3 regions of the Staphylococcus lloydii genome follow, and region 2 is predicted to be linked to each of the others. Evidence: riboswitches for the same ligand, from Rfam matches in the RefSeq annotation. Region 2 holds a riboswitch; each other region holds the start of a gene.
The links. A riboswitch is a leader RNA that binds a small molecule or an ion and turns the genes downstream of it on or off. The one in region 2 is predicted to bind S-adenosylmethionine.
Positions count from the first base shown of each region.

Region 1: it holds a riboswitch for S-adenosylmethionine, as region 2 does, so the genes downstream of both, metK (methionine adenosyltransferase) here and metX (homoserine O-acetyltransferase MetX) in region 2, are expected to answer to the same signal.
Region 3: it holds a riboswitch for S-adenosylmethionine, as region 2 does, so the genes downstream of both, ISP08_RS09355 (methionine ABC transporter ATP-binding protein) here and metX (homoserine O-acetyltransferase MetX) in region 2, are expected to answer to the same signal.

Region 1 covers NZ_CP064056.1:1,089,783-1,100,486, reverse strand. Annotated here, with positions in the region: gene ISP08_RS05400 (hypothetical protein) at 1-111, opposite strand, end outside; gene ISP08_RS05395 (helix-turn-helix transcriptional regulator) at 244-1,071, opposite strand; gene ISP08_RS05390 (transaldolase) at 1,321-2,034, opposite strand; gene ISP08_RS05385 (hypothetical protein) at 2,313-2,618, shown strand; gene crcB (fluoride efflux transporter CrcB) at 2,678-3,043, shown strand; gene ISP08_RS05375 (fluoride efflux transporter FluC) at 3,043-3,399, shown strand; gene ISP08_RS05370 (aldo/keto reductase) at 3,460-4,296, opposite strand; gene ISP08_RS05365 (nuclease-related domain-containing protein) at 4,408-5,316, opposite strand; gene metK (methionine adenosyltransferase) at 5,410-6,606, opposite strand; SAM riboswitch class I at 6,715-6,834, opposite strand; gene pckA (phosphoenolpyruvate carboxykinase (ATP)) at 6,988-8,580, shown strand; gene ISP08_RS05350 (alpha/beta hydrolase family protein) at 8,631-9,425, opposite strand; gene ytkD (RNA deprotection pyrophosphohydrolase) at 9,409-9,885, opposite strand; gene yidD (membrane protein insertion efficiency factor YidD) at 9,941-10,183, shown strand; gene menC (o-succinylbenzoate synthase) at 10,173-10,704, opposite strand, start outside.
Region 2 covers NZ_CP064056.1:13,934-24,637, reverse strand. Annotated here, with positions in the region: gene ISP08_RS00100 (VOC family protein) at 1-148, shown strand, start outside; gene ISP08_RS00095 (macrolide family glycosyltransferase) at 321-1,523, shown strand; gene ISP08_RS00090 (adenylosuccinate synthase) at 1,596-2,885, opposite strand; gene dnaB (replicative DNA helicase) at 3,171-4,571, opposite strand; gene rplI (50S ribosomal protein L9) at 4,602-5,048, opposite strand; gene ISP08_RS00075 (DHH family phosphoesterase) at 5,048-7,012, opposite strand; gene ISP08_RS00070 (DUF2232 domain-containing protein) at 7,028-7,939, opposite strand; gene metX (homoserine O-acetyltransferase MetX) at 8,136-9,104, opposite strand; SAM riboswitch class I at 9,165-9,264, opposite strand; gene ISP08_RS00060 (AzlD domain-containing protein) at 9,374-9,703, opposite strand; gene ISP08_RS00055 (AzlC family ABC transporter permease) at 9,700-10,395, opposite strand; gene serS (serine--tRNA ligase) at 10,595-10,704, opposite strand, start outside.
Region 3 covers NZ_CP064056.1:1,927,158-1,937,861, reverse strand. Annotated here, with positions in the region: gene ISP08_RS09410 (CitMHS family transporter) at 1-410, opposite strand, end outside; gene ISP08_RS09405 (hypothetical protein) at 601-837, opposite strand; gene ISP08_RS09400 (GNAT family N-acetyltransferase) at 1,015-1,539, opposite strand; gene ISP08_RS09395 (organic hydroperoxide resistance protein) at 1,835-2,260, opposite strand; gene aroD (type I 3-dehydroquinate dehydratase) at 2,442-3,155, shown strand; gene ISP08_RS09385 (nitroreductase family protein) at 3,222-3,761, shown strand; gene ISP08_RS09380 (thioredoxin family protein) at 4,058-4,378, opposite strand; gene ISP08_RS09375 (arsenate reductase family protein) at 4,525-4,878, shown strand; gene gcvH (glycine cleavage system protein GcvH) at 5,028-5,408, shown strand; gene ISP08_RS09365 (toprim domain-containing protein) at 5,582-5,974, shown strand; gene ISP08_RS09360 (thioredoxin family protein) at 5,971-6,273, shown strand; SAM riboswitch class I at 6,325-6,433, shown strand; gene ISP08_RS09355 (methionine ABC transporter ATP-binding protein) at 6,517-7,542, shown strand; gene ISP08_RS09350 (methionine ABC transporter permease) at 7,535-8,230, shown strand; gene ISP08_RS09345 (MetQ/NlpA family ABC transporter substrate-binding protein) at 8,249-9,058, shown strand; gene sufC (Fe-S cluster assembly ATPase SufC) at 9,427-10,188, shown strand; gene sufD (Fe-S cluster assembly protein SufD) at 10,285-10,704, shown strand, end outside.

The DNA.
Region 1 (10,704 bases), 1.1 Mb from region 2:
ATTGTCCTCACGCGTTACCTTCTCTAACACTTCATTAAGTTCTTTCTTTTCTTTTTTGTTCAAAAACCACAATTGTTTTCTGACTTTTTGCTTAAAAATATTTACGCTCATTTTTGTTACCTCTCTATGTTTGGTGAAACTTTTATTCTATTAAATCATATATTAAAACAATTTGCGATACAATCTATGCATAAACAACTTTTTTGAATATTAATAATTTTCACTATTTTAAAGTTATAAAAATTAACTTATTAATTCTTGATAATAAGTGTTTATAATTTCATAAATATTATTATCACTTTCGTTAACAGTGTATTGACGGTATTTTTGATTTATTAAAAAATCAGAGGGCGTCGTACCCATAATGTTTTTAAAATCATTGAGAAAAGTTTTATATGAAGTATAACCATATTCACGCCAAGCTGAATCTGGCGATCTATTTTCTAATAATTCTCGTGAGACATTATAGATTTTCACTTTCTTTATATATTTCATCAACGTCATATTCATTTTACGCGAAAATTCACGTGATAAATAACTTCTATTAACAAAAAACACTTGGGCTAGCGATGACAATGTTAAAGGTCGCTTATAGTTTTCATTTATAAATTGCACGATGTTTTTAATAAGCTCACTCGATTGAGAATTATTTTTCATTTCTTTTTGTTCATGGGTTAATATAGCCATTGCACAGTTGATTAGTTTAACTACGCCTATATCACTATTGAAATAGTCTTTTTCTAATATTGCTTTTAACGTTTCTAAGTATGTCTTAATAATCATTGTATCCGCATTATCAATTTCGAATAATGCTTTACGATTAGCCAACGAAAATCTATTATAACTTTGATTATTAATAGAGATACACGCTAAAATACCGTTTCTATTAACAATATAGTTATCTTCATAATCAAAGACGACAATGACTTGCCCTTTCTCAAAAGCCTTTTCCCCATAATATTTATTTATTCTAATTTGTCCTTCTAAAACTAAAAAAATATTAACACAGTGTGGCGTGTTCAACGTATGTAACTCATCGCTGTTCATATAAATTTGGCTTAAATAATTCATTCTCTTCACCTCCACTAAAATAATTAAAGAAATCAATATTTTTATATATGATTATGTACTAAATCATTAATCTTAACAAATATAAAAGTCTTGTATGATACTTTTTATGTATTAAAAAAGCGCTAACTTTTGAAGTTAGCGCTAAATCTTTATTGTGTAGTTCATAGCTACTGAGTATTTCAATTTATCAACTAAACATCAAAGTAATTAATGCATTAATGCTGCTTAGATTTACATAGGATAGTTAGTTTACAAGATTGATAATCCAGAAGCTTTAATATCTTTCGCAAAACCTTCTACTGTATCAACAGAAAGTTCATTAATGTCACGACCTAAGTTATTGTTTACTTTTTTAACAACGTCACCAGGGCAAGTGATAATATCAGCGCCAACTTCGTCAGCTTGAATAACATTGATTACTTCTCTACAGCTAGCCCATAGTAATTTAACGCCTTCTTTGCTGTGAGCAATTTCAACAGCTTCTTTAACCATTGGAATTGGATCAACACCAGTATCAGCGATACGTCCAGCAAATACTGAAATATATGTTGGTACGCCTTCAGTTACTGCTTCAGTAATTTCTTTTACTTGGTCTAAAGTGTAAACTGCAGTAATGTTTAAACGTACATTATCAGCTGATAATTTTTTAATTAAAGAAATAGTTGATTCACCTTTAGTGTTCACAACTGGAATTTTAACAAAAACATTATCACCATATTGTTTTAAGATTTCTGCTTCTTTTTCCATAGTTTCTAAATCGTCTGCAAAGACTTCAAAAGAAATTGAAGCATCAGGAATTTCTTTAACAGCTTCTTCAGCGAAAGCTTTATAATCTGTTACGCCTGCTTTAGCCATTAAGCTTGGGTTTGTAGTAAAACCATCAACCTCTTTATTTTTGTAAGCTGCTTTCATTTGTTCGATATCTGCACCATCTGCAAACACTTCAACATTTAATTTTGCCATTACTTATTCCTCCTGACTAAAATGATAATTTAATAATAAATTATCTCAACGGTTTACTAACCATTCATTTTATTTATACCACTAATAAGCTTAAAATTCTAATTTTTTGCTTATCTAATATCAAATTTATAATACAATTTTCTCGATTATTATTACTTATATACACTACAGTTCAGTTTAACAAAACTACTAAGATGTTGCTTAGTATATGATTATTACTATTCAATTTTAAGATTTTTGTGTTATTATTAGCTAATGATATATAGTAGGAGGTAAATATGGCACGTTCAAAACTATATTTTTATTTATCTGCTGTGTTAATTATTATTAGTTTCTATTTCAATACACGTGACCCACTTTTAGGTCAATTATTTAATTCAATGATCAAATTAATTTTTGTTTGTAGTATTATTAATGCAATCATCTTGATTATTGCAATTATTTTAGCAGATAAAGCAATAAAACATTCAAAAGATAGAACGGATTGGGTCAATAAACTTAGTAAATTACTGCCTTATATATTATTAATTGTTATAATCATACATATTATAGCTGCATTAACTACATTTGGCATTATTTTCTAATAGGCACTACAAAAGTATACTTGCTTTTGTAGTGTTTATTTTTAAGTGGAGGTATTAAAATGCAATATGTCTATATCTTTTTCGGTGGTGCCATCGGTGCACTGTTAAGGTATTTATTATCATTTATCAATCATGAAGGTACAACTTTACCTATCGGAACTTTTATAGCTAATCTTATAGGTGCTTTGTTGATGGGTTTTCTAGGTACATTGGCAGTCACATATTTCGGTAATAATCCACAACTCAAAAAAGGTATTACAACGGGTTTCGTTGGCGCATTAACTACATTTTCTACGTTTCAGTTTGAAATGGTGTCTATGTTCAACGCACAAGCTTTCACCACGCTATTCATTTACGGCATTAGTAGTTATATTCTAGGTATTTGTTTCTGCTATATTGGCGTTAAAATAGGAGGTAAATTATAATGTTAACTTTACTATTAGTCTGTGTAGGCGGTGGCATTGGTGCTGTAATTCGTGGTGGCATAACTGAAATATGCATAAACAAGTTTCCAAGTCAGTTTCCAATAGCAACATTTATCGCAAATATTATTGGTAGCCTACTAATTGGCATTACTCTAGGACACGCCCTACAAATCAGTTGGATTAATCCGTTTTTAGTAACAGGTATATTAGGCGGTTTAACTACGTTTTCAACTTTATCATCCGAATTAGTGAAAATGATTGAGTCCAAAACCAATTTACCTTTATTTATTAGTTATTCAATTTTACAATACGGTGGTTGCTTCGTCGCTTGTTTAATAGGATACAAGTTATTTTAAAAAGCTAGTAAACTTATAGCGTAAATACGCTATAGTTACTAGCTTTTTTTGAATCATCTTTTATTGACCTGTAAACTCGTTTGGATCTGGTCCAATACGTTTATCTTCGTTTAAATTGTTTAATTTAGTAATTTGTTCTTCAGTTAATTCAAAATCAAAGACAGCTAAGTTCTCTTCGATTCTTGAAGGCGTAACTGATTTTGGAATAACAACGACATCATTTTGAATGTTCCATCGAATAATAACTTGTGCTGGCGTTTTACCTACTTCTGTTGCAATTTCTTTTACTAACTCATCTTCTAAAATTTGGGCATTCATTAACGGTGACCAAGACTCAGCCACTATACCTTGAACTTCTAAATATCTTCTTAATTCATTTTGAGTTAAGTATGGGTGAAATTCTACCTGATTAATGACTGGTTTTATGGATACTTGAGCTAATAATGCTTCCAAATGTTGTGGCGTAAAGTTGCTCACGCCAATGTTTTTCACTTTGTCAGCTTTATATAAATCTTCCATGCCTTTCCACGTATCTATCATTAATGCTTCATCAGTCCCCGGCCAATGCATTAAATATAAATCTAGATAATCTAATCCTAATTTTTCTAGACTTGTTTCATATGCTTGTTCCACATTATTTCGACCATAGTCAGCTAACCATAATTTTGAAGTCACAAATAAATCACTGCGATCTAACCCAGTAGCTGCTAGACCTTCGGCAATACCTTCGCCTACTTTGGCTTCGTTTTCGTAAATCATCGCTGTATCTATACTTCTGTAGCCACTTATAATGGCATGTTTCACCGCTTCTTTACATTCATCGCTATTCTCAACTCTAAATGTTCCTAAACCAAGTACTGGCATTTCATTTCCATTATAAAATTTAGTTGTTTGCATTATAATAACTCCTTCCAAGTTAACTTAATCATATGATAATAAATTAAGCGTCATTATCATATTAAAATGCTTAAAAAAATAACTGAGCGTTATGCACGCTCAGTTAAAATATTAATTAAATGATTCAATTTTATCCATAATGTTCTGTAAATCTTCTACATTGTATTGAATTCTACCGTGGAACACAAATTTGTTAAAGAATTCATCAAGCTGTTCTGGGCCTACTAAAACTTTGCTACTTGAAGATTGCGCATAATTAGATATTGTCACTGCACCTTCATTCTTAGGATTGAAATAAAGAATAGTTGTAGGTGTATATTTTAAGTCTAATTGACGTTGTAAATCTCCAGCTAATTTTTCAACCGCTTCTAAGTGTGTTGAATAATTTACAAATGATAGCGAACTTTTATCATCATTTTGGTCTAAAACTAACGTTTGTGGTTCATTTTTATCTAAATCAAGTGTGTCAAATACTTGTGACATCATTGGTTGTTCTTCAAATTGTTGACCACTAATGCCACTAAATACGTGGCCTTTTAATAATTGTGAATCTATAAGGTATAAACCAGTACGTGTTAATACTAAATGACTAATACGTTGTGCATCATTGAATTCATTTCTTGGTAAAAAGATATTTGCCATAATGTGCATATCTTCAGGACGAATTCGTTTTTCGTTTACTAAACGTTCACGTATACCGATAAGTCTCATATCAGTAACATATTCACTATGATTTTTAGAGAATAATTTTAATGCATCAATTTCTCTATCTTTAGAATTAACTGTTGCCTCATATTCTTCTTGTTGTTTCGTAACAGTCTTCTTATTTTTTATTCTTTCTTTTTCTAATTCCTCTGCGTGTTCATCATTCAATTTTTGTTGTTTTGATTGGTATTGTTCTTCTATTTTTTGTTGTGCTTTTTTCTTACTTTTTAAAGCTATTAAAAATAGTATGAAACAAACAATTGCTATCACGATAGCTACAATCAAACCAATTTGAATTGGTCCAAATGAATTCATAACAATTTCGCTCCTTTATATATCATTATCTCCATTATAATAAAAATTGTTTAATCATTCGATAAAAATACTAATAAAGTTATCACAAAGTGATTATAAACTAACTGCATCTTTTAAGACGTTAACTTTATCTAATTTTTCCCAAGGTAATAATACATCAGTACGACCAAAATGACCGTATGCTGCTGTTTGTTTATAAATGGGTTGTTTTAAGTCTAACATTTTAATAATGCCTGCAGGTCGTAAGTCAAAATGAGTTCTTACCGCTTCGACTAATTCCGTTTCGCTTACTTTACCAGTACCAAATGTATCAATTGAAATAGATACTGGTTCAGCAACACCAATTGCATATGCAAGTTGTACTTCACATTTATCTGCTAAATCAGCTGCAACGATATTTTTAGCAACGTATCTCGCTGCATATGCCGCTGATCTGTCTACTTTTGTTGGGTCCTTACCACTAAAGCATCCTCCACCATGACGTGCATATCCACCGTATGTATCTACGATAATCTTTCTACCTGTTAAACCTGCATCGCCTTGAGGTCCACCTATAACAAAACGACCCGTTGGATTAATATAAAATTTCGTATTTTCATCTAATAATTCTTTAGGAACAGTTGGATAAATAACATGTTCTTTAATATCATCTTGTATTTGAGAAAGTTCTGTGTCATCAGCGTGTTGTGTAGAAACTACAATTGTATCAATGCGGTGAGGTTGATCATTTTCATCATACTCAACTGTAACTTGCACTTTGCCATCTGGACGTAGATATTTAATGATGTCATCTTTACGGACATCAGATAAACGTTTAGCTAATTGATGTGATAAGAAAATTGGTAAAGGCATATAAGTATCTGTTTCTTTCGTTGCATAACCAAACATTAAACCTTGATCTCCAGCACCTGTAGCTTCAATTTCCTCTTCAGAAATATCATTTCTGTATTCTAAAGCGGTATCTACCCCTTGTGCGATGTCTGCAGATTGTTCATCAATAGCAGTTAAAACAGCCATTGTTTGACTGTCATAACCATATTTAGCACGTGTATAACCAATGTTTTTAATCGTTTCACGAACTACTTTTGGAATGTCTACATAAGTCTTAGTCGAAATTTCACCTGAAATAAGCGCCATACCTGTAGTAACTGTCGTCTCACACGCCACCCTAGCATTCGGGTCGTCTTTTAATATTTCGTCTAAAATTGCATCAGAAACTTGGTCCGCAATTTTGTCTGGGTGTCCTTCTGTAACTGATTCTGAAGTGAATAATCTTCTATTGTATGTCATAATTTGCTCCTTTAGTTATTAAATTACGAAAATTCTCTTTTGTGAGCTTAATAAAAAAAGAGCCTTCATCACTACAAAAATAGAGAGAAGGCTCAATACGTCCATTCGCTCTTATCGTTCAGACGGTATTTGTCTGCAAACGGTTTGGCACCTTCCTTCTTTAAATGAATAAAGAAGAGGTTGCTGGGCTTCACTGGGTCCATGTCCCTCCGCCTCTCAGGATAAGAGAATCCGTTAGTAACTATACTACCTAAACTACATAGTAATGTCAATTTTACAAAATCCCAAATTTTATAATAATTTTTATGGCATAATAGAGTGATTATGTTATACTCGTTTATTGTAAAGGCTTACATAAAAATAGCGTTGGAGGGATTAAGTATGGCGATAGATACGTATACTTACACTAGTAAACTGGAAAACATTTTAAATAAAACAACTTCTTTATTTCAATTATCAACAACAGAATTGTACTACAAGATGTTGGAAAACAACGAAGGCGAATTGACTGAACTTGGTGCCATTAATGCCAGAACCGGCAAATATACTGGTCGTTCACCGAAAGATAAATTTATAGTCAGCGAACCTTCTTATAAAGATGATATTGATTGGGGTAATATCAACCAACCTATTGATGAAACAACGTTTTTAAATCTATATAACAAAGTATTAGATTATTTAGAAGAACGTGACGAATTATACATTTTTAATGGTTACGCAGGTAGTGACGAGGATTCACAATTAAACCTTACAGTTGTCAATGAATTATCTTGGCATAACTTATTTGCACAAAATATGTTTATTAAACCTGATACTAAAGAAGAAGCTGAAGAAATCAAAGCAGATTTCACAATTGTTTCTGCACCTAGATTCAAAGCAGATCCAGCAGTTGATGGAACTCATTCTGAAACATTTATTATTACTTCGTTTAAACATAAAGTTATCTTAATCGGTGGTACTGAATACGCTGGTGAAATGAAAAAAGGTATTTTCTCAGTTATGAATTACCTATTACCTAAAGATAAGATTATGAGTATGCATTGTTCAGCCAATGTAGGTGAAAAAGGTGATGTAGCATTATTCTTCGGTTTATCTGGCACTGGTAAAACGACTTTATCTGCAGACCCTACACGTAAATTAATTGGTGATGATGAACACGGTTGGAATGATAATGGTATCTTTAATATCGAAGGCGGATGTTACGCTAAAGCCATTAATCTTTCTAAGAAAAAAGAACCTCAAATATACGACGCGATTAAATATGGTACTATTTTAGAAAATGTTGTAGTCGATAACGATGGCGACATCGATTTTGATGACAATTACTACACAGAAAACACACGTGCAGCATATCCCATCGATCATATTGATAACATTGTTAAACCATCTAAAGCTGCACACCCAAATACCATTATCTTCTTAACTGCAGATGCTTTTGGTGTATTACCACCTATTTCAAAATTAACTAAAGATCAAGCAATGTATCATTTCTTAAGTGGTTTCACTGCTAAACTTGCAGGTACTGAACGTGGTATTACAGAACCGGAACCGTCATTCTCAACATGTTTTGGCTCACCTTTCTTACCATTAGATGCTAAAGTTTATTCTGACATCTTAGGTGAATTGATTGATAAACATGAAGTTGATGTTTACTTAGTTAATACTGGTTGGACTGGCGGTAAATACGGCGTTGGTCGTCGTATTAGTCTATCTTATACGCGTCAAATGGTTAATCAAGCTATTACTGGAGAATTAACTGAAGCTGAATATACTACAGATGACACATTTGGTTTAAACATTCCAGTTAGTATTGAAGGTGTCCCTCAAACACTTTTAAATCCTATGAATGCATGGGACGATCAACAAGCTTATAAAGAACAAGCTAACGATTTAATCGAACGTTTCAATCAAAACTTTGAAAAATTCGGTGAAGAAACAGCTGAACTTGCTAAAAAAGGCGGCTTTAAAAAATAATATCTATTTAAAAACAAGGCTATGAGTAATCTCATAGCCTTGTTTTAATTTTATTCAACATCGTAATTATCTTTTAGTTGATTATTTTCGATATCCGTCATCCATTGCTTCAGTTGATTTAATACTTTTGTTAATGCAAAAGGTCTCGGCACATGCCCTTCTCGTTGTTGATAAACTGTGCGATGCACAGCACCGATTTCTGTTAAAGATTGTGCTAAAAATTGTGCTTGTTGAATACCAACTTGTTGATCTTGATAACCATGAATAATTAATATAGCTGGTGCATCATGCGTGATATGCTTAATAGCATCTCTTTTATCATAAGCCTCAATATCTTTTTTCGGATGCCCTACCATTCTACGCAACATGCCTCTTAAATCAACTCGTTCTTGATACATCAAATGAATATCAGAAACTCCCCCCCATATAATATAACTATGTACAGGTAAATCTTGAAAAGTTAATAAACCTTGTAAACCTCCACGTGAAAAACCAATCATATGGACAAAAGCATGCGGATATTGATGAGTCAAAATTGACAGTAACTGTGTAACATCATTTAAATCATCGCCATAAAAATCATCTTTTCCTTCACTACCATTATTGCCTCGATAATATGGCGCAATGACTAAAGTGTGCGGATCAACAAACTGCAATAAGCGAGCCGCTCTTACTTTACCTACTTGACCTTTTCCACCTCGCAAATACATAACTATGCGTGTAACTTCATCCTTTGGTATTCCCATAAGGCCTTTAACATGTAAACCATCTACCTCGTAAGTTATTTCGTCAAATACATGTGTCGTTACATCAATTGGCATACGCTTTTTACTTATAATATCCAAGTTCAATCACCCGTTCTAAACATTTTAAGATTGCTGTGTCTTTAATTAAGAAACTTTGTTGTTGTTCAGGTATATCTGTAACTTTGCGATAAAGCTTTGGTCCATTTGTCTCTAAATAATCTCCCTTATTTTCCAAATAATCAATGTGAGCAACATATACATCTTTATAAAAACTAGGCAAATTTTGTCTAGCAACATAATATTGTGCTATGTAATGAAGTTCAGTCGCAACTGCACCTGTCTCTTCATTTAGTTCTCGCTCGGCAGCAGCTAAAGAACTTTCATTTTGCTCAATTTTACCCCCAGGGAACTCTATGCCTCTAATGTCATGTTGGGTAAATAATAATTTATCGTTATAAATTGGTATAATTAAAACATGCTGACCATTAGCCTCTTCTTTATCTGTTGTATAGTTAAGAAATACTTCGTTATTATCTTTATCTAAATACTTAATAGTCATCAGACACCTCAAAATATGTTAAAATATTAATGTTTAAAGCTCCATTGGAGGTCACATTATGAAAAAAGTTTTATTATTTATTATTTATATTTATCAAAAATTCATCTCGCCTTTAACGCCTGCAACTTGTCGTTTCTATCCTACTTGTTCAGCATATACTAAAGAAGCAATAGAAGTCTATGGTCCATTTAAAGGTGGATGGTTAGGATTAAAACGTATTTTGAAATGTCATCCATTTCACAAAAGTGGTTTTGATCCAGTTCCTTTAAAAAAAGAACACAAAGATACTAATAAATAGGCGATAATTTTGCCACATCGACTACTGGAGGGTTAAACACTAACCTTCCATTTTTTAATATGCCCATATCTTCAACGACATCATTTTCAAAATAAAATCCTGAAGGTGTGATATCACTCGTGTAAGTAGCATATTGAGCAAGCATAGCTGTAAAATATCTACTTAATCCATATTCATACATGCCACCTATTACAGTTTTTACATTTAACTGTTCTAAGCTGTTGATAATATCCATTACTTTATCAATGCCACCTAAGCGAAACGGTTTAAGGATAACCACTTTAATATTATGTTTATTTATCGCATTTTCAATATTGTTGAGCGCTATAGCTTTTTCATCTAAAGCAATATCCAACTGAGCAGTAATCCCCGATGCATCTAAAGTTTGCAAAGCTTTAAATGGTTCCTCAACATAAATAACATTATATTGTGCTATTTGTTCAAGTAAATCAACATCATTTAATGATAAAGATTCATTAGCATCAATCGCAATATTAAAATCGAATGGTAACGTTGCTAAC
Region 2 (10,704 bases):
TCAACCTGACACGTCAGATGTAGATCGCATCCATGAACGTATAAAAGCAGATGGTTTTAAAGTACCGTCACCTAAACAAACACCTCATGGCTATACGTTTTACGTTAAAACGCCTGGTAATTTTATGATTGAAGTATTATCACATTAAACGTAGGGTAGTCTCCCTACTGACAAACTTCTGACTCACCCTATGTCAGAGGTTTTTGTTGTTTAATGCTTAAATTTAACTATGAAATACAAATTAATAAAATTAAAATCTTTTTTGTTTTCAATGACATTTGATAAACTTATTGAATATTACATCTTAGGAGGCATTATCAATGGCAAGAGTCTTATTCATAAATACCGGTTCAGAAGGTCACATTAATCCCACTATAGCGTTAAGTAAGGCGCTAGTAGAACGAGGCGAAGAGGTCGTCTATTATATGGGTGACCAGTACGTAGATAAATTCAAAGATACCGGTGTCGAAATTCGTACAATACCCACAGATAAATTAGTTTCTGCTTTTACTTCTTTTGGGTTAACTCATTTGTTTCATGTTATTAATGGTTTATTAAAAACTGCAGATGTCATTATGCCTCAAATTTTAGAGGAAACTAAAGACGAGCATTACGATTACTTAATTTATGATTCAATGTTCAGTTGCGGCTATTTAATCGCCCAAAAATTCAATATCCCTACTGTTTCAGCAATTACTTCGTTTGCTAAAACTAAACCTATGTTTGATAGTTTTGCAGATTTCATGGCTTCAAATTTAGAACAAGACGAACTAGAATCTGCCAATCTTGTATTCAATACATTGAAAGAACATGTCGAACAAACGTACAACGTAAAAATTCCGTCACGTCACGAAGTGGTGAATAATCCTGGCGATTTTAATATTTCATTCGTCACGAAAGGTTTTCAACTCGATTATGATGCCTTCGACAGTACTAAATTTAACTTTGTAGGGCCTTCAGTATTACCGCCTAAACCTTCAGGTTTTATGGATAATGTAAATACAAACCGTCCGCTTATTTATGTATCTTTAGGCACTGTATTCAATCAAAACGTTGCCTTTTTCAACAAATGTTTCTCTGCGCTAGCCAATATTGATGCGACAGTTATTGTTTCAATTGGTAAAACAAATAACGCCGAAGATTTCGATACAATACCAGACAACGTTATTATTAAAGACTATGTACCTCAGGTTGAAGTGTTACAACATGCAGATCTTTTCTTAACACATGCGGGAATGAATAGCACAAACGAAGCTATTATGTTAAATGTACCGTTACTTGCATTTCCACAAAGTGCAGATCAGCCAGTGGTAGCTAACCAAATAGAAAATTTAAAAATCGGACAACAACTAGATGCAGATTCAATTACAGCCGAACAATTAGCAAACACTGTAAAAGACATGTTAGCTCATCGACAAACTTATCAACAAAACATTGAACAAGTAAAAAATGTACAAACTCATAAGCAACCAGGTTATGAACTAGGCGCACAAGCCATTTTAGACTTCTATAACAAACATTAACCAATAACATAATAAAACCCTGTAGATGCGTCGTTAAACGTCATTTACAGGGTTCTTTATGTTAATTAAAACTTATTTTTCCCAAAGTGGTTGAAGTAAGTTTGTTTGATTACGGTCTGGACCAACAGAGAAAATAGAAATGCGTACGTTACATAATTCAGAAATACGTTCTAAATAGTTACGTGCATTATCAGGTAATTCATCTAAAGTACGGCAGCTTGTAACGTCTTCAGTCCAACCTGGTAATTCTTCAAAAATTGGTTTACAACGTTGTAACTCATTTAAGTTAGCTGGGTATTCAGTGATTTCTTGGCCATCTAACTCATATGCTGTACAAATCTTAACTGTGTCTAAGCCAGTTAAGACATCGATTGAGTTAATTGAAAGGTCAGTAATACCACTTGCACGACGAGAGTGACGTAATACTACTGAGTCAAACCAACCTACACGACGAGGACGTCCTGTAGTCGTACCATATTCACGACCTACTTCACGGATGTGTTCACCATCAGCATCAAATAATTCTGTAGGGAATGGACCATCACCCACACGAGAAGTATAGGCTTTACATACACCAATTACTTTAGATACGAATGTTGGACCAACACCGCCACCAACAGTAACGTTACCAGCAACAGGGTTACTAGAAGTTACGAATGGATATGTACCATGATCGATGTCTAACATGACACCTTGTGCACCTTCAAATAAAACTTTTTCGTCAGCTACGAATGCATCGTCTAACACTTTAGCTGTATCAGTAACGTATGGTGCTAAACGCTGACCTGCTGCATAATATGCTTCAAAGATTTCATCAAATGATGGGCATTCTTTACCGAACATCCCTTTGAAATAAGCATCTTTATATTCAATATTTGCTTTCAAAAGTGCTTCAAACGTTTCTTTATTTAATAAATCTGCGACACGGATACCGATACGTTGTGCTTTATCTACATAAGCAGGACCGATACCTTTCTTAGTTGTGCCAATTTTGTTGTCTCCACGGCGCTCTTCTTCATACTCATCTTGTTTTAAATGATAAGGTAAAATAACTTGCGCACGGTTTGAAATACGTAAATTATCAGTAGAAACTCCTCTGTCATTTAGGCCATCTAATTCTTTTAATAATGCAACTGGATCCACTACAACACCATTACCGATAACTGCTAATTTGTCTTTATAAAAAATACCAGACGGTACTAAGTGTAATTTATAAGTTTCTCCATCGAACTTAATTGTGTGACCTGCGTTATTTCCACCTGAAAATCGTGCAATAACATCTGCTTGTTCTGCTAAGAAATCTGTAATTTTACCTTTACCTTCGTCTCCCCATTGTGTCCCAACGACTACGATTGATGACATATGAGCACCTCCAAGTTTTTCTCGTTTAACCATTAAGTATTCTACCAATAGAATGATCATAATGCAAACAAAAATCGAACATTAAAATTGGACACATTTTAAAATTTCGGTAAAGCCTAACACTCCAATTAATGAGCTAAAAGTGTTGATCTATCAACATTCAAAAGCAATAACTAAGAAAACTTCGATACATACTTCTATATCAAGCGTATCTCTGAATCCAATTAAAAACCGTACAATAAAACAAAATAACATTTTATTGTACGGAAAAATATTTTTATTTAATTATCCAAAATCTGCGTGGGCGTAATCTATATCTGTGAATTTATTGTATTGTTTCATGAAGTGTAATTTTACTGTGCCTGTCGGGCCGTTACGTTGTTTTGCAATGATTATTTCAATTTCGCCGTTCTCATCATTGGTTTGTGGTTCAAACCCTGCATCATCGTCGTCTTCATCTTCTTCACCACGATTATAATAGTCATCACGATATAAGAACGCAACAATATCAGCATCTTGCTCGATTGAACCAGACTCACGAATATCACTCATCATTGGTCGCTTATCTTGACGTTGTTCCACACCACGAGATAACTGACTTAATGCAATAACAGGACATTCTAGTTCTCTCGCAATCGCTTTTAATGTACGTGATATTTCAGATACTTCTTGTTGACGGTTATCTGAAAAACGTGACCCACTACCTTGAATAAGTTGTAGATAGTCAATAACAATCATATCCAAACCGTGTTCTTGTTTTAAACGACGACATTTAGAACGAATATCTGTAATTCGTATACCCGGAGTATCGTCAATAAATATTTTAGTACGTGATAACTTACCAACTGCAATCGTAAATCTATTCCAATCCTCTTCCGTCATTGTACCTGTACGCAGACGGTTAGAATCCACGTTACCTGAGCTACAAATCATACGCGTCGCTAGTTGGTCTGCACCCATCTCGAGGGAGAATATACCAACAGAAAAGTGATCTTCATGTGTTGCTACTTTTTGAGCAATATTAAGAGCGAAGGCAGTCTTACCAACAGAAGGACGTGCCGCTAAAATGATTAAATCATTACGGTTAAACCCTGCCGTCATTTGGTCTAAATCTCGATAACCTGTAGGTATACCTGGCGTTTGACCACTATTTTGATCAAGTAATTCTGCATTTTCATAAACGTCACCTAAGACGTCTCTAATATCTTTAAAGCCATCGCTTTCACGTGTAGAAGATAGTTCAAGAATACGACGTTCAGCATCGTTAAGTATTGTATCTAATTCAAGTTCATCATTATAACCATCGTTTGCAATACTATCAGCAGCTTGGATTAATTTACGTTTTAAGGCATGCTTAAACACAATATCCGTATAATACTGTACATTTCGAGTCGTCGGTACATTACTAGATAATTCTGCTAAGTATTGTGGTCCACCCGCTTCACTCAAGCGACCTTCTTGTGACAGTTGATCCATTATAGTGACAACATCGATTTCTTTATTATCTTCGTTGAGATTCATCATCGCACGGAAGATATGTTGATGTGCACCCCTATAAAATGACTCAGGAAGTAATACTTCCTGAGTTGAGTTGACTAATTCTGGATCAATGATAATGGCACCTAAGACAGATTGTTCAGCCTCATTACTATGGGGCATTTGATTTTGTTCATACATTCCATCCATGTCGATTACACCTCATATTTCAATCCATAATTATTGTTCAATTGTGTGTACACGAATCGTACCTTCGACTTCTTTATCTAATTTAACCGGTACATTTGTATAACCCAATGCATGGATACCACTTGGTAAATCCATTTTACGTTTATCAATTTTAATATCATGCTGTTCTTGTAAAGCTTGTGCAATTTGTTTCGTGCTTACTGAACCAAATAATTTGCCGCCTTCACCAGTTTTAGCTGAAACTTCTACTTCAAGGTCAGCTAATTTTGATTTAAGTTGTTTAGCTTCATCGATTTCTTTTTGACGTTCTGCTTTAGCTGCTTTTTCTTGTTGTTCTAATTGTTTCAGATTGCCTGGTGTCGCTTCAACAGCTAATTTATTTTTTAAAAGGTAGTTATTAGCGTAACCTACTGGTACGTCTTTGACTTCGCCTTTATTACCTTTACCTTTAACGTTTTGTGTGAATATTACTTTCATCAATTTTCACTCCTACTCATTTGTTCTGTTATTGCTTGTTGTAATTGTTCGATCGCTTCTTCGACCGTGACATCTTTAAGTTGTGTAGCCGCATTTGTTAAATGGCCACCGCCACCGAGTGCTTCCATTGTTAATTGTACGTTAACTGCTCCTAGAGAGCGGGCAGACATACCAACAAGTGAATCTTCTCTTCTAGCGACAACATATGATGCCTCTACACCATCTAAACTTAACAGCTCGTCTGCAGCTTGTGCAACTGTAACAGGATGATATATTTTGTCATCTGGACCGTGAGCGATGGCAACGCCATTATCTTGTAATTCTACCGTACGGATTAATTCTGTACGATTAATATACGTATCGATATCATCTTTCAAGAAGTGTTGCGTTAAAATTGTGTCGGCACCATGCGCACGTAAATAGCTTGCGGCATCAAACGTTCTTGAACCCGTACGTAAAGTAAAGTTACGTGTATCCACGATAATACCTGCGAACATTACAGTAGATTCTAAACGTGTTAAACGTTGTTCTGTTGGTTGATATTCTAGTAATTCTGTCACAAGTTCTGCCGTTGAACTAGCATATGGTTCCATATAAACAAGTAACGGACTAGAAATAAAGCTTTCACCACGTCTATGGTGGTCAATAACAACTTTTCTATTGGCTTTGTTTAAAATATCTTCATCTATAACCATCTCTGGCTTGTGCGTATCGACAATAACGACAGTCGTTCTTGATGTCATATTGTCCCATGCCTCTTCGGAAGTAATAAAACGTTCTTTTAATTCAGGTTTTTCATCGATAGAATCCATTACACGACGTAATGTCGGATCGATATCTGAATCATTTAACACGATATGTGCATCTAAGTTATTCATCATTGCAAAACGAGATACCCCGATTGCTGCACCAATTGCATCTAAATCAGGACGCTTATGTCCCATGATAATAACTTTATCGCCTTCCATAAGTATATCTTTCAGTGCATGTGAAATGACACGTGCTCTTACACGTGTACGTTTTTCCATTGGGTCAGTCTTACCACCGTAGAAACGTACGTTACCATTTTGGTTTTTAATTGCGACTTGGTCACCACCACGACCTAAAGCTAGATCTAGTCCAGATTGTGATAATTCACCAAGATCGATTAAACTATCAGAACCTTCACCTACACCTATACTTAATGTAAGTTGCGCTCTGTAACCGACACTTTTTTCTCTTAACTGACTTAAAATATCAAAGTTTGAATCTTCAATTTCATCTAATATATGTTGATTTAAATACGCGACGAATTGATCGGTACTATAACGCTTAAAGTAGATGTCATATTCAGATGCCCAACGGCTAATGACACGCGTAACCATTGAGTTAATTTCCGAACGTTGTGTATCGTTCATATTTTGTGTGATTTCGTCATAGTTATCTAAAAATAACGTTGCGATAATCGGTTTTGATTCGTTATATAATTCATTAATGCGAACTTCTTCAGTGATATCAAAGAAATATAAAATATGTTCTTTTTCAGAATACCTTACACGATATTGATAATTTTTATCTTCTATATCAATTTCTTCAGTTTTTTCTAATTGCTTCAATATATTAGGATAAACTTCATTTACTGGATCAGAGATTACATTGCGATCCAAACGCTCTGACATAAATTGGTTCATCCACTCAATATTTTCATTTTCATCAATAACTACCATACCAATTGGTAAATTTTTAATTGCTCGATTACTACCGGCTGATATGTGTCCGCTCAAATTATCAACGTAGTTGTCCATCTTTTGTAAAGCTTGCCTTACCATTAAAGCAGCAATAATAATTACGACTATCAAAACCGCAGCAGCGATACCAGCAATGAGTTGGTTGAAAATAAACCATACTGCGACTAAAACTACTGCCATAATTGCCATAATGATAAATGGTAAAACTAATGCTTTTTTAGTGGATTGACGGTTCATTTTGTCCACCTCACATTATTTTTTAATGATACGTTTTAAGTTAAATGCTAAATCAATAAACCCTAATAAAGCTACAAGATGTGTAAATGGCGTTAAAATTGTCCCGATAACCATTAACACGACTGTTAAAGCTGTTGGCATCCCTTTCGCTTTGCCAAAGAAATGTATTAAACTCAACCCTTGTAAATACATACATAATGATAACACAATTTCAAAATTCAATACGATACTTTGGAAAGTACCCGCTTTAGACGCAAACATAACACAGAGAAGCGTAATAACGTATAAAATAAGTAAAACTTTATTCATTTGCCATGCAAATAACGGTTTAAAAACTGGTGTTGCTACTTTAAATTTGCGTAATATTGGAAATGTAATAATTAGGTTAATTAAAATAAGTAGAAATATCGTTATAATAACGAAGCTAGGTAGTTGGACTGCAAATTGGCGAAAGCCTTCACCTATCGTATTTTCGTAGCCACTTTGCATACCACTCTGCTCAATTGTTTGTAACATTTGAGTTCTTAATGGTTTGAATAGCGTATCTACTGTCGGTATTTTATTAAACGCTTGTAAAATCATAAAAGCGACCAATGAGATGATACTGATAAATGTTGTAGTTACGTATAATATACGCTCTTTGGATGTACGTTCTTTTAATAATTGGCCTACTAAAAAACTAACAATTAATATTAAGACCATCGCACTTAATACAAATATATTACCTAACAAAGTGGTTAAAATTACTGTAATAACAGCGGCCAATCCAAATGATTCTTTAGATTTATGCCATAGTACAATGCCTGGTATTGTCGCAAACAAGCATAATACAAAACCAAGTGGCGGTAATATATGTAAGACTAAAGCAACGATGATGAGTGAGATAATACTCAAAATAGTAGCTTTAGGTTCAATTTTTGAAAACAAATTTTGCCACTCCCATACTTTTTGACTGTATTACTATTCTAACCTCTTTAGAAATTTTATACAATTATTGATAATTTCAATTGATTACCTCAAATTTCATTCATAATATGAATAACTATAATCTTTAATTATCATTTAAATAAAATAAGCTCTAGATTAACTTGTTACAGTCAATTTAGAGCTTTATTTACGTACATTATTTACGTTTAAATTTTGAAACTTTTAAGAAATGATACAAATTAGGTGCCCAATCATTAAAATTAAGTAAAAATCCATCATGACCTACATTGTCAGGCACAAAGAAATGACGGTGATACTTAAATCGTTCTCCTACGGCACGTACCAAGTCATCCGGATATAGTAAATCATCCGTAAAACCCATTGTTAAAACTTTAGTATCTAAAGATTTAAATACTTCCGTAACGTCCGTACGATCTCTATCGATATCATGACTATCTAAGACATCCAGGAGTGTTAAATAACAGTTACGATTAAAGTTCTCTTTAAATTTGTTACCTTGATGTCGTTGATATGCTACGACTTGATCTGGTGAAAATCGTTTATCATAACTTTTCGATGACCGATAAGTTAAAAACCCTAGTTGTCTCGCAATACTCATGCCTTCTTTGCCAGCTAACTGAATTGATTGACGTGCAATTTCATTAAATGCGCGACTATAAGAGGAAGTCTTATCCGTAGCGGCAAGTATGACCGCCTTCTTCACATCAAATTGTCTATTGTATAACAATTCCATCGCTTGCATGCCACCAAGTGAACCACCGATTAATATATCAATGTGGGAAAACCCTAACGCTTTTATACCCACTTCTAATGCTCGAACAACGTCTCTTAAAGTTAGTTTTGAAGGAAAATCATCATCAATTAATGCGGAACTTGAACCAAATGGACTACCGATAACATTAAAAGTTAGAAATTGGTAGTCGTTAATTGGCATATAACCACCATCAATAATTTCGCGCCACCACCCATGGTTTTCATCCGTTCCATACGTCACATGGTTACCTGTCAGAGCATGACATACTAAAACGAGCGGTTGACCTTTGAAGCCTACATGTTCATAACGTAATTTTAAATTTGATATTGTTTCACCTGATTCTGTTTCAAACGGTCCTAATTCTAACGTGTCCACAGTATAATTTGTCATGTTTGACCTCCTACTAACTTAAAAACCCTCTTACTCGATATAAGTAAGAAGGTTCATGGTTACTTATCATTCGAATATCTTCGTTGGTTTTAGCACCGTACTCTATAGCCGGTTGCTGAAGCATCTATGGGCCAAGTCCCTTAGCTTCTCAAAATAAGATTTGATTTAATTTATAAGATTTAACATTTCGAAACATCAATGTTGTAGATGTCGAAATTTTCTATTAATTTCATTCTAACGAATAACGCTTACTACTTCAATGCTTAACATCAAAATAATAAACGTATAAGTGCCATAATAAAAATACCGGCAATAATAGTTATTGTAAGGCTTTTAGATATGAACGCCACTAAAACTGTCGGAATGATTGTCACTAAAAATGGAACATTAATAGTATAACCGAATTTTCCACTATGTTGTTCGATGACGCCATCGATAATGAGTGCAGTAAACAATGTAATCGGGATAAACGACAGCCATTTTACGACTTTCTCTGATAAGTGAACGCGTGTAATCAACATAAATGGTATAACTCTGGTTAACCACGTAACTACACCACATAAAACGATGATAATTAGCATATGTATCGTTATACTCATTTGGTCATCACCACCCCTAACGTTGCCGCAAGTATCGAAGATAAAATAATTGCTACATATGTAGGCATAAATAAACTAAATAAAAACATCATTACGATGACACAAACGATTAATACGATGTAAGTCATAATTTGAGAACGCTGTACAGTTTCAAATTGTGAAATTGCTAAAAAGATAAACATACCAGTAATAGCAAAATCTAAACCTAGTGCATCTGGATTATGGATATATTTACCGAAAATAGCTCCCACAATACATGATACGGTCCAGAATAAATATGCCGTTAAATTAAGTCCATGTAACCAGCGATCATTTATCTTCTCCCCTTTTAAGTGAGGTGTTATGGCGACGCCAAATGTTTCGTCTGTAACTAACGTCGCTAATCCTAAACGATTGAGCCAACCATAATCTTTATATTGGGGAGCTAATGTCATGCTTAATAAAAACATCCTCGAGTTAACTATAAATGTCGTAAGCACAATTGCAGTTATAGGTGTTCCAGCAATCACTAAACTACAAATGATAAATTGTGCAGCACCTGCATAAACGAGTAAGCATAATAAAACTATTTCTAGCAGACTAAATTTAGATGCTACCGCAACGATGCCAAAAGAAAGTCCAACACCTGCATAACCTAATAATGTAGGCACACATTCTTTAACACCTTGCCTAAATGTTAAATGCGAAGCCATATACTACCCCTCCCCTACCTGAAAACATATTATTGACAGTCTAATACAGAATATTTAAGCGAGCAATAAGGTTAGTCTTCCGTTTGTGTTAAGTTAGACAAACGGAATGCTAAAAACAACTATCCTCTAGACTCCCCTACCCTATTAAAAATGCGTTCCATCTCATAGACGGAACGCTAGTTATTACTTTAATTTACGGTTATTTAACTACTGGACCTATTTTAGTTTTACCACCCATAAATGGTACGAGTGCTTCAGGAATTGTAATTGAGCCATCTTCATTTTGATAGTTTTCAACGATAGCTGCAA
Region 3 (10,704 bases), 660 kb from region 2:
TAGCTCATACCTATTTTTTTATAAAGTGGCATCATGGCTGTGACCGTGATAATAAACGTAGTCGTACCATCACCGTCTAATGCCACCATTGAAGCTAAAAGCACAGTTCCTATTGCTATTTTGACTGGATCACCTTTGACTACTTTAATAATTAATTTAATAACAGGTTCAAACAGACCAGCGTCGATCATTACACCAAAGTATAGAATGGCGAACGTTAACATAATACCCGTAGGTGCCACAGTTCCAATACCATCTAACATGAATTTACCTATACCAGCATAAAAACCACCGATTAACGCAAAGATTGTTGGAATTACTATTAATGCTATTAAAGCTGACATTTTTCGTGTCATAATTAAAATCATAAAAACTGCAATCATAATAAAGCCTAAAATTGCTAAATACATAAACTCCCCCCTTATTTTTTTATATTATAGCGCTTTCATTAAAATTTTAATATTAATATTCACAAAATTCTTAAAATTTTTGTGCTTTTGTAAAACATAAAAAATACAGTTAATAATTAAAAATAAATAACCATTATCATTAATTATTAACTGCTCTTTATTTAATATGTATTTGTTATATAAGAGATTTCTAAAAAGGATATAGTATAACAATAAGTGAAAATAAGGTAACTACAAGAGCAAAGATATTTGCTAACTTATCACCATTTAACAGGGCAGAAATATTAAAAATTAATACGCCTGCAATAAATAGTATACCTACAACCATTGTCATATTACCGCCCAATACATTTGCAACTACAAAAAGAGGAATCGCTAATGTAACCAAAGATAAAAATAGTGATAATAAAGTGCTCGAGTGATTCAAATTAAACATCCTCTCTAAATACAGTAATTATGTTTACAGTAATTGTATATAGTAGAATAATATATTTTTGTGATTTTTATTACAAGTTAAAGTGTATAAATTACCTTAGTTTATACACTATTTATTGTGGGTCAATCATTTTTGAAGTTTAAAAGAAGAACATATTATTTGTTTTATTTAAGAAGGAATTTCTTTTAAATGATACACTAACCAATGTTGATCTACATAATGCTGATTATACTTTCTAGCATGTTGTTCTACAGTTAGGAGTTCGAAGTCTAAATCACTGAAAAACACTTTGGCAGTAATATTATTAGAAGCAACGGAAGCTAAGATAATTTCAATTTCCTGTTCTTTACAATAATTAAATACTTGAGCAATTAATTGTGTAGCTAATTGTTTACGCTCTTCGATATCATCGGCAATGATAGCCATGTTTTCTAAAAAAAGTTTGTGAGAAAGACCATGGATTTTTATATTACAGAGTGTCGTTGCAGCAATTAATTGTTCATTGGAAAAAGCCCCAATAATAATACAATTACTATTATCTTGAGCTAAGGTAGGCTTTAGATTTTCTTCTGAAGCTAGTTCTAAATCATAAATGCCACATGAAAACACATCTTCACCCTTGTGTAATACATATGTTATAAATTGTTGGTATGTCATTAAATCACTATGCGTTAAAATCCGAAAATGCACCATTGTAGTCCTCCTTCAAAAAGTGGATTATATAGGGAATTAAATATGTGTATAGTTAATGTTATTTTTATAATAAAGGATTAATTATTCAATAGCAATCTTTTATATACATAAAACTTAATAATATTTGGCAATATATATATTTAATACAAATTTATCTTTCGTTTTTAAATTTATTAATGAATTTGCAAGGCTAAATAAAGTTCAAGCGTTACTTTATAAATGCATAAAAAAATACTATAAAAGGCATATGCCTTTTATAGTATTCATTGTTGAATAAACTTAAATTCTCGAATCCTTAGCTTACAACTTCAACGTTTAAATTAACATCGATGTTACCACGAGTTGCTTTTGAATATGGGCAAAATTCATGTGCATCTTGTAAATATTTTTCAGCATCAGTTTGAGATAAAACATCTTTTACTTTTGCATCAATATCAACGCTTAATTTTGGGCTTTCAGCGTCTGGGTCGTCTTCTAATCTAACTGTTAGCGTCACTTCTGGTTCAGCACCACGGACTTTGTTTTGTTTTAAAATTAAGTCAAAAGCACCATTGAAGCAAGAAGCATAACCTGCTGCGAATAATTGTTCAGGGTTCGTACCTTTATCTGCGTCTGCTTGATCTGGAGGGATGACTGCAACGTCTATTGCTTTATCATCAGTTTGAACGTGTCCTTTACGTCCACCTGTATTTGTAGCTTTAGTTTCATAATTAACTGCCATTATAATTCCTCCTTATTTCTAGTTATACGTAAAGTGTACCCCAAATTTTGAAAGTTTAATCATGAGTAATAAAGCCGATTTTTTAATTATATATAAGTAACAATAGTACCGGTAGTTGTAATTATTGTACAACTTAAGCTAAAATATGGCTTATTATATTAAGAAATAGAAGGTGAAAGTCATGACACATGTAGACATTGCTGTAACAATAGCACCAGAAACTAAATTAGACGAAGAAACACTTATTAATTTAAAAAAATATAACGAAGATGTTGATATTGTAGAATTACGAATTGATCAGTGGAATGACATTGATGTTAATTTAATCGATACTATTCAACAACAAATTAAAGATTTAGATAAACGTTTGCTGATTACTTATAGAACTAGTAGTCAGGGCGGGAATGGTCAGTTAAATGGAGATGACTATTATCAAATGCTAAATTCATTAATAAAAGTTAACAATTACGATTTAATAGATATAGAATTTGATAAAAATACTGATAAAGAGATTTTGGCTACCATAATTTCGGCTGCTCAAAATAAAGACTTGGAAGTTGTGCTTTCTTATCATGATTTTGAACAAACACCTAAATTAGACGAATTAAAACATTTATATTATAAAATGCAGTCATTCAGTCCAGATTACATTAAAGTTGCTGTCATGCCTAAAAATAAACAAGATGTCACTAATCTCTTGATGGCAATGTCTGATTCCGCTGATTCAGTTAATCCACGCGTTATAGGTATAGCAATGTCAAAATTAGGTTTGGTGACTAGAACTGCACAAGGTGTCTTTGGTGGTACTGTTTCATATGGTTGTTTAGATACGCCGAAAGCACCGGGACAAATACACGTAAGTGTGTTAAGGGAACAATTAAAAATATACGAGTAATTTGAAAAGAGCACGATTGTATCTTATAATTGAAAATAGTTATCATTAACGAAAGGGCGATAGAGAATGGAACTACAAGATGCAATCGCTAATAGAAGAAGTTGTAAAATATTTAAGAGAGATATGTATATCGATGATGAAGCATTGTATCAAGCTATAAAGCAATCATCTGATGCGCCAAACCATGGCTTAAGAGAACCTTGGCGTGTTGTGCATATCGCTAAAGATAGATTAGGTGATATGAGTAAAGCAATTTCGGATAAGGCATTTCCTCATCAAAAAGATAAACAACAAGATCACTATAATACGGTGACAAAATTGGGCGGTATGTTAGCATTAATCGTTAAAGATGATCCAAGACAAAAAGAAAATTTAGAAAACTATTTAGCTTTTGGTACATTTGCTCAAAATTTAATGTTATTACTACATGAAGCGCATATCGGCACATGTTGGAAAACACCACCATATATTTTCATGCCACAAGTAAGAAAAGAATTTGGCGTCAAAGATGACGAAAGCTTGGTAGGCTTTTTATATCTAACAGATATGCAAGATACTATGCCACATGCGCCGCGTCATACGAATAATATTATTACCAAATTTTAGTTAATCTCTCTTTAATTAATAAATAATCTAGGAAATTACAAATTAGATTAATATAAACTTTAAGCACAAGCGTTATGGACTTAAACGTCCTAGAAATAAGCAGTAGCAATTTATTTTTAATAATAATTGCTACTGCTTTTAGTTTGGATTTTTATTCAAGTTTAACTTTAAATTGCCACGTAATCGTAGTGAGTGCATCTCAAAAATAGTTCCTTTTATACTAAAACAACTCATTTCTAACTGATTAAATCAGTGAAATGAGTTGTTATTTATTACAAGATAGAATTTAGGATAAATTAATTGAATGTTTCAGCTAAGAAAGACTCAACTTGTTCAGGTGATTTAGCATTTGCTGAATGTAAATGCGCTAATTTTTCCCCGTTTTTAAATACTAATAAACTAGGGATACCCATGACATCATTGTCCGCAGCAACATCTTCTAGTTCATCTCTATTTACTGTATACCAGTTGTAATCGTTATATTTTTCTTGTATTGGATCAATCCACATATCCATGGCTTTACAATCTGGACACCAACCAGCTTCGAATTTAACAATTACCGGGTTATCGCTATTTATAGTAGTGTTAAAATCATCATTTGTTTTAATATGTTGCATAACTAGTAACGCTCCTTTTTATAATTTATTAGTTTATATTATAACGAATAATTATAAGTAATTAAAAACTTTAAGCTTAAAATTAGAAGCGTTTTTTATATAATTCTGCTATATTAGTGATAATAACGTATAGGAGGTACAGAAACATGATTAAATTTTACCAATATCCTAATTGTACTACTTGTAAAAAAGCTGCTAAATTTTTACAAGCATATGGTGTTAGTTACGAACCTATTGATATTGTTCAACACACACCAACGAAAAGTGAATTCAAAGAAATTATTGAACGCACTGGCTTAGAAGTAAATAAACTATTTAATACACACGGCGCAAAATATCGTGAGTTAGGGCTCAAAGATAAGTTGGGCTCAATGTCAGATAACGATAAGTTAGACTTATTAGCTGAAAATGGCATGCTTGTAAAACGTCCGTTAGCTATATCTGGGGACAAGGCAACAGTAGGTTTTAATGAAGAAGTTTATAAAGAAACTTGGCTGTAAGCAATAGCTATATTAAATAGGGCGTTTATACACTAGGGCATGTTTATCATTACATGTCGCTTATTGTTTCGTTTTTATTATAAACAGTTGCCATTAAGCATCGTCATATGGCATCATAAAAGTGTAAATTCATATAGGAGGGGATACTTGTGGCAGTACCGAGCGAATTAAAATATTCTAAAGATCATGAATGGGTTAAAATTGAAGGCAATACAGCAACAATTGGTATTACTGAATACGCACAAAACGAACTAGGAGATATCGTTTTTGTTGAATTACCAGAGGTTGACGATGAAATTAATGAAGGAGATACTTTTGGTAGCGTAGAATCAGTTAAAACTGTATCAGAATTATATGCGCCTATTTCAGGTAAAGTCTTAGAAGCAAATGAAGAGTTAGAAGACAGCCCTGAATTTGTAAATGAATCTCCATACGAGAAAGCTTGGATGGTTAAAATAGAAATTACTGATGAAAGCCAATTAGAAAGCTTATTATCAGCTGATCAATATTCAGAAATGATTGGCGAATAATTAAAAAGTTGAACTCCTTGATATTTATATCTAGGAGTTTTTATTATTAGTATAAAATTTATTAAGACTTAGTATATTTTTGGCCGTTTGGCCATAATTTATGTTTAATGATTAAATATATGGTGGAATAGTATAGTAGCGTGTTGATAATTGACTTTGAGAAGGTGGATGTCATGACTATATTAAATAAAGTTATTGTTGTTGAAGGTAAATCGGATAAAACGCAAGTGAAAAAAGTGCTTGATGAACCTGTACAAATAATTTGCACTAACGGTACCATGAGTATTGATAAAATTGATAGTATGATTGAAACACTTTATGATAAACAAGTATTTATCTTAGTTGATTCAGATGATGAAGGCGAAAAAATTCGCAGCTGGTTCAAAAGATATTTAAGTGAAAGTAAACATATAAAGGTAGACAAACAATATTGTGAAGTAGCACGATGTCCCAAACAATATTTATCTAGAATACTAGAAAAAAATGGCTTTATAGTTAAAGATGAAGAGCAGATAGACAAAGCTCAATTAGAAAACATAGCTGAAAGGGTAAGTTTGATAACATGAACGTAACAAAAGAACAACGAGTAAATGTAGAAGAACATTTCAACGAAGACAAACACTTGATTTTCGGATATACACCTACATGCGGCACGTGTAAGGTTTCAGAAAGAATGTTAGATATTGCGAATGATATTTTAAAATTGCCAATAACTAAAATTGATTTGAATTTACATCCTGATTTTAGTCAACAACATGAAATTCAGTCAGTGCCTGTTTTAATGGTAATGTCAAAAGGTTCAGAACTAAAAAGATTATACGCTTTTCAGTCCGTTCCTTATTTGTTAGAAAATTTAAAAAAGTAATTGACGAATCATTAGTGCAATGGTAGGATAAAAAATAATTAAATCATGTAACTCTTATCGAGAGAGGTGGAGGGATGTGCCCTATGAAGCCCGGCAACCGTCTAATTAATAGAAATGGTGCCAATTCACATAAAGTTAAGCTAACTTTAAAAGATGAGAGAGAGTATAAATTGCTTTCTCTATTCTGGATAAGATAGGGGAAGCATTTTTTAGTTTATCGAGCATTACAAGGAGGCAATCGCAATGATTGAGTTAAATCAAATCGTCAAACGTTATAAGACGAAAAAGCAAGAAGTACTTGCTGTCGATCATGTTGATTTAAACATAGAAACTGGCTCAATTTTTGGCGTGATTGGTTTTTCAGGAGCGGGAAAAAGTACTTTAGTTAGACTTTTAAACAATTTAGAAGAGCCAACATCAGGTGATGTCATTATTGATGGTGACAATATAGGACAGTTGTCTAAATCGGCATTACGCCAAAAACGTCAAAAAGTAAGCATGATATTTCAACACTTTAATTTGTTATGGTCTAGAACCGTATTAAACAATATTACATTTCCTTTAGAAATTGCTGGCGTATCACGCCAACAAGCTAAAAAGAGAGCTAAGGAATTAATTGAGCTTGTAGGCTTGCAGGGAAGAGAGAATGCATATCCTTCGCAGCTTTCAGGTGGGCAAAAGCAACGTGTCGGCATTGCGCGCGCACTTGCAAATGAGCCAACGGTATTACTTTGTGATGAGGCGACAAGTGCATTAGACCCTCAAACGACAGACGAAATTCTTGATCTTTTGTTGAAAATAAAGGAACAAAGCAATATAACAATCGTAATAATCACTCATGAAATGCATGTGATTCGTCGCATTTGCGATGAAGTGGCAGTAATGGAAAATGGACGAGTGATTGAACAAGGGACAGTTAATGATGTGTTCGAACACCCGAAACATCAAGTGACAAAACGCTTTGTTAAAGACGATTTGAATGATGATTTTGATGAATCTATCGATGAATTAAATACATTACAACCTGGAGATTACATAGTTAGACTAAACTTTGTAGGTAATAATACGACTGAACCAATCGTTTCATATATAACTAAAACGCATAATATAGATGTGAATATATTAGAAGCAAATATTAAAAATAGTAAAAATGGTTCAATTGGATTTTTAGTATTACATTTGCCAAATGTAGGTACTGAACAATTCGACACTTTCAAAGAAAACTTAGAGTCACAACATGTATCAGTGGAGGTGTTACGTCATGGGTAAGTCATTTGGAGAAATTGTGCAAGAAATGATAACAATGCCAAATGTCCAATGGTCTGAAGTTTGGCAAGCAACATATGAAACGTTATACATGACAGTGATTTCAACTATTTTTGCGTTTGTTTTCGGTATTATTTTAGGGGTACTATTATTCCTCTCTGCAAGAAGTAACTCTAAAACTGCGAAAGTGTTTTATTCAATAGTGTCATTTATTGTTAACTTATTTAGAGCGATACCATTCATTATTTTAATTTTGCTACTAATTCCATTTACAAGCATCGTCTTAGGGACAATTAGTGGACCGTCTGGTGCATTATCAGCATTAATCATAGGTTCAGCACCATTCTATGCTAGATTAGTTGAAATAGCATTCAAGGAAATTGATAAAGGTGTTATTGAAGCGGCATGGTCTATGGGAGCCAATACTTGGACTATTGTAAGAAAAGTATTATTACCAGAAGCAATGCCTGCATTGGTTTCAGGTATCACTGTCACTGCAATTGCCTTAGTTGGTTCAACTGCAATAGCAGGTGTTATAGGTGCAGGAGGATTAGGGAATTTAGCATATTTAACAGGATTTACGCGTAACCAAAATGATGTCATCTTAGTATCAACAATTTTAATTTTAATCATAGTATTTATTATCCAATTCATTGGTGATTGGGCTACAAATAAAATCGATAAAAGGTAAAACGAAAGGGGACTTAACATGAAGAAGTTTTTAAGTTTAGCGTTAGTTGCAATCTTAGCAGTTGTATTAGCCGCTTGTGGTAAAGGCGGAGATGATAAAAAAATCACAGTAGGTGCATCACCATCACCACATGCTGAAATTTTAGAAAAAGCTAAACCTTTATTAAAAGATAAAGGTTATGATTTACAAATTAAAACAATCAACGATTACACAACACCTAACAAATTGTTAGATAAAGGTGAAATCGATGCTAACTATTTCCAACACACACCATATTTAAACACTGAGAAAAAAGACAAGCATTATAAAATTGAATCAGCTGGTGATGTTCACTTAGAACCTATGGCTGTTTATTCAAAAAAATATAAAAGCTTAAAAGACTTACCAAAAGGCGCTACAGTTTATGTTTCAAATAACCCAGCTGAAGAAGGCCGTTTCATTAAATTCTTCAAAGATGCTGGATTAGTTAAAATTAAAAAAGGCGTGAAAATTGAAGACGCTAAATTTAGCGATATTGTAGAAAACAAAAAAGATATTAAATTCAACAATAAACAATCAGCTGAGTACTTACCTAAGATTTATCAAAATCAAAAAGCTGACGCAGTAATCATTAACTCAAACTTTGCTATCGACCAAAAATTAAGTCCACGTAAAGATTCGATCGCTTTAGAAAAATCTAAAGACAATCCTTATGCTAACTTAATTGCAGTTAAAGAAGGTCACAAAGATGATAAGAAAGTTAAAGCTTTAATGGAAGTTTTACACTCTAAAAAAATCAAAGATTACATTAATAAAAAATATGACGGCGCGGTTGTGCCAGCTAAATAATAAAGAAAAAAACTCCCTATCCTCTGGAAAGGGAGTTTTTTATAAGATTTCACTTCTATAAAAATGAAAACAAATGATAAGATAACTTGTTTTATAACCTTATAAGTTAATCTTATAGTTTAGCAAAAAGGTCCATATAGCTATTGAGAACAAACGTTTAATCATTATCAGTTACTTTCAGAAAGTAAGGCTTAATAAAAATAGTTGCTTTATAATAATTATTATAAAATACTAGTTCAAAAGGTTTATATTAGCTAGTAAGTGCGTTATAATTAGACGATGTAATGCGTTTGCAGTTTTTTGACTGTAGATTAAAATTATTATAAACTAGTTAGGAAAACATATTATTTATTATGGAGGGAATATGTATGCCATCAACATTAGAGATCAAAGACCTACATGTGTCTATTGAAGATAAAGAAATTTTAAAAGGTGTTAATTTAACAATTAATACTGGTGAGATTCATGCAATCATGGGACCAAATGGTACTGGTAAATCAACATTATCATCTGCAATTATGGGTCACCCAAGTTTCGAAGTAACTCAAGGTGAAGTTATTTTAGACGGTGTGAATATATTAGAACTTGACGTTGACGATCGTGCAAAAGCTGGCTTGTTCTTAGCTATGCAGTATCCTTCAGAAATTACAGGTGTTACAAACGCTGACTTTATGCGTTCAGCAATTAATGCTAAACGTGAAGAAGGAGAAGAAATCAATTTAATGCAATTTATCAAAAAATTAGATAAAGAAATGGATTTCTTAGACATCGATCAAGATATGGCACAACGTTATTTAAATGAAGGTTTCTCTGGCGGTGAGAAAAAACGTAATGAAATTCTTCAATTATTAATGTTAGAACCAAAATTCGCAATTTTAGATGAAATCGACTCTGGTTTAGATATCGATGCATTGAAAGTTGTTTCTAAAGGTATTAATGAAATGCGTGGAGATGAGTTTGGTTCATTAATCATCACTCACTATCAACGTCTATTAAACTACATTACACCTGATAAAGTACATGTAATGTTCGGTGGTAAAGTCGTTAAATCAGGCGGACCAGAATTAGCTAAACGTTTAGAAGAAGAAGGTTACGAATGGGTTAAAGAAGAGTACGGTGCTGCAGAATAAGTCTCAACTCATATTAATTTGTATAACTGAATTTTTAATAAGTCAGTTTATCCAAATCAAGGCAACAACTAATCATCTTAATGGGAGGAAAATAGTATGACGACTGAAACTTTGAACATTTCTGAAGCGCAACTTGTTGAATATTCACAAGCCCATAATGAACCTTCTTGGATGACGGAATTACGTAGAGAAGCGTTAAAATTAACTGAAACTTTAGAAATGCCAAAACCAGATAAAACTAAAATAAATAGATGGGATTTTGACTCATTTAAACAATTTGAAACAACAGGTGAAGCGTACAACGATTTAGATGCATTACCTCAAGAAGTTAGAGCAATTATCGATGTTGATAAATCAGAAAACTTAATTATTCAACATAATAATTCATTAGCTTTTACACGTGTTTCTCAATCAGCTGAAAAAGATGGCGTAATTGTAGAAGGCTTATCAGAAGCTTTAGTTAACCATCCTGATTTAGTACAAAAATATTATATGAAAGATGCGGTATCTGTCGAT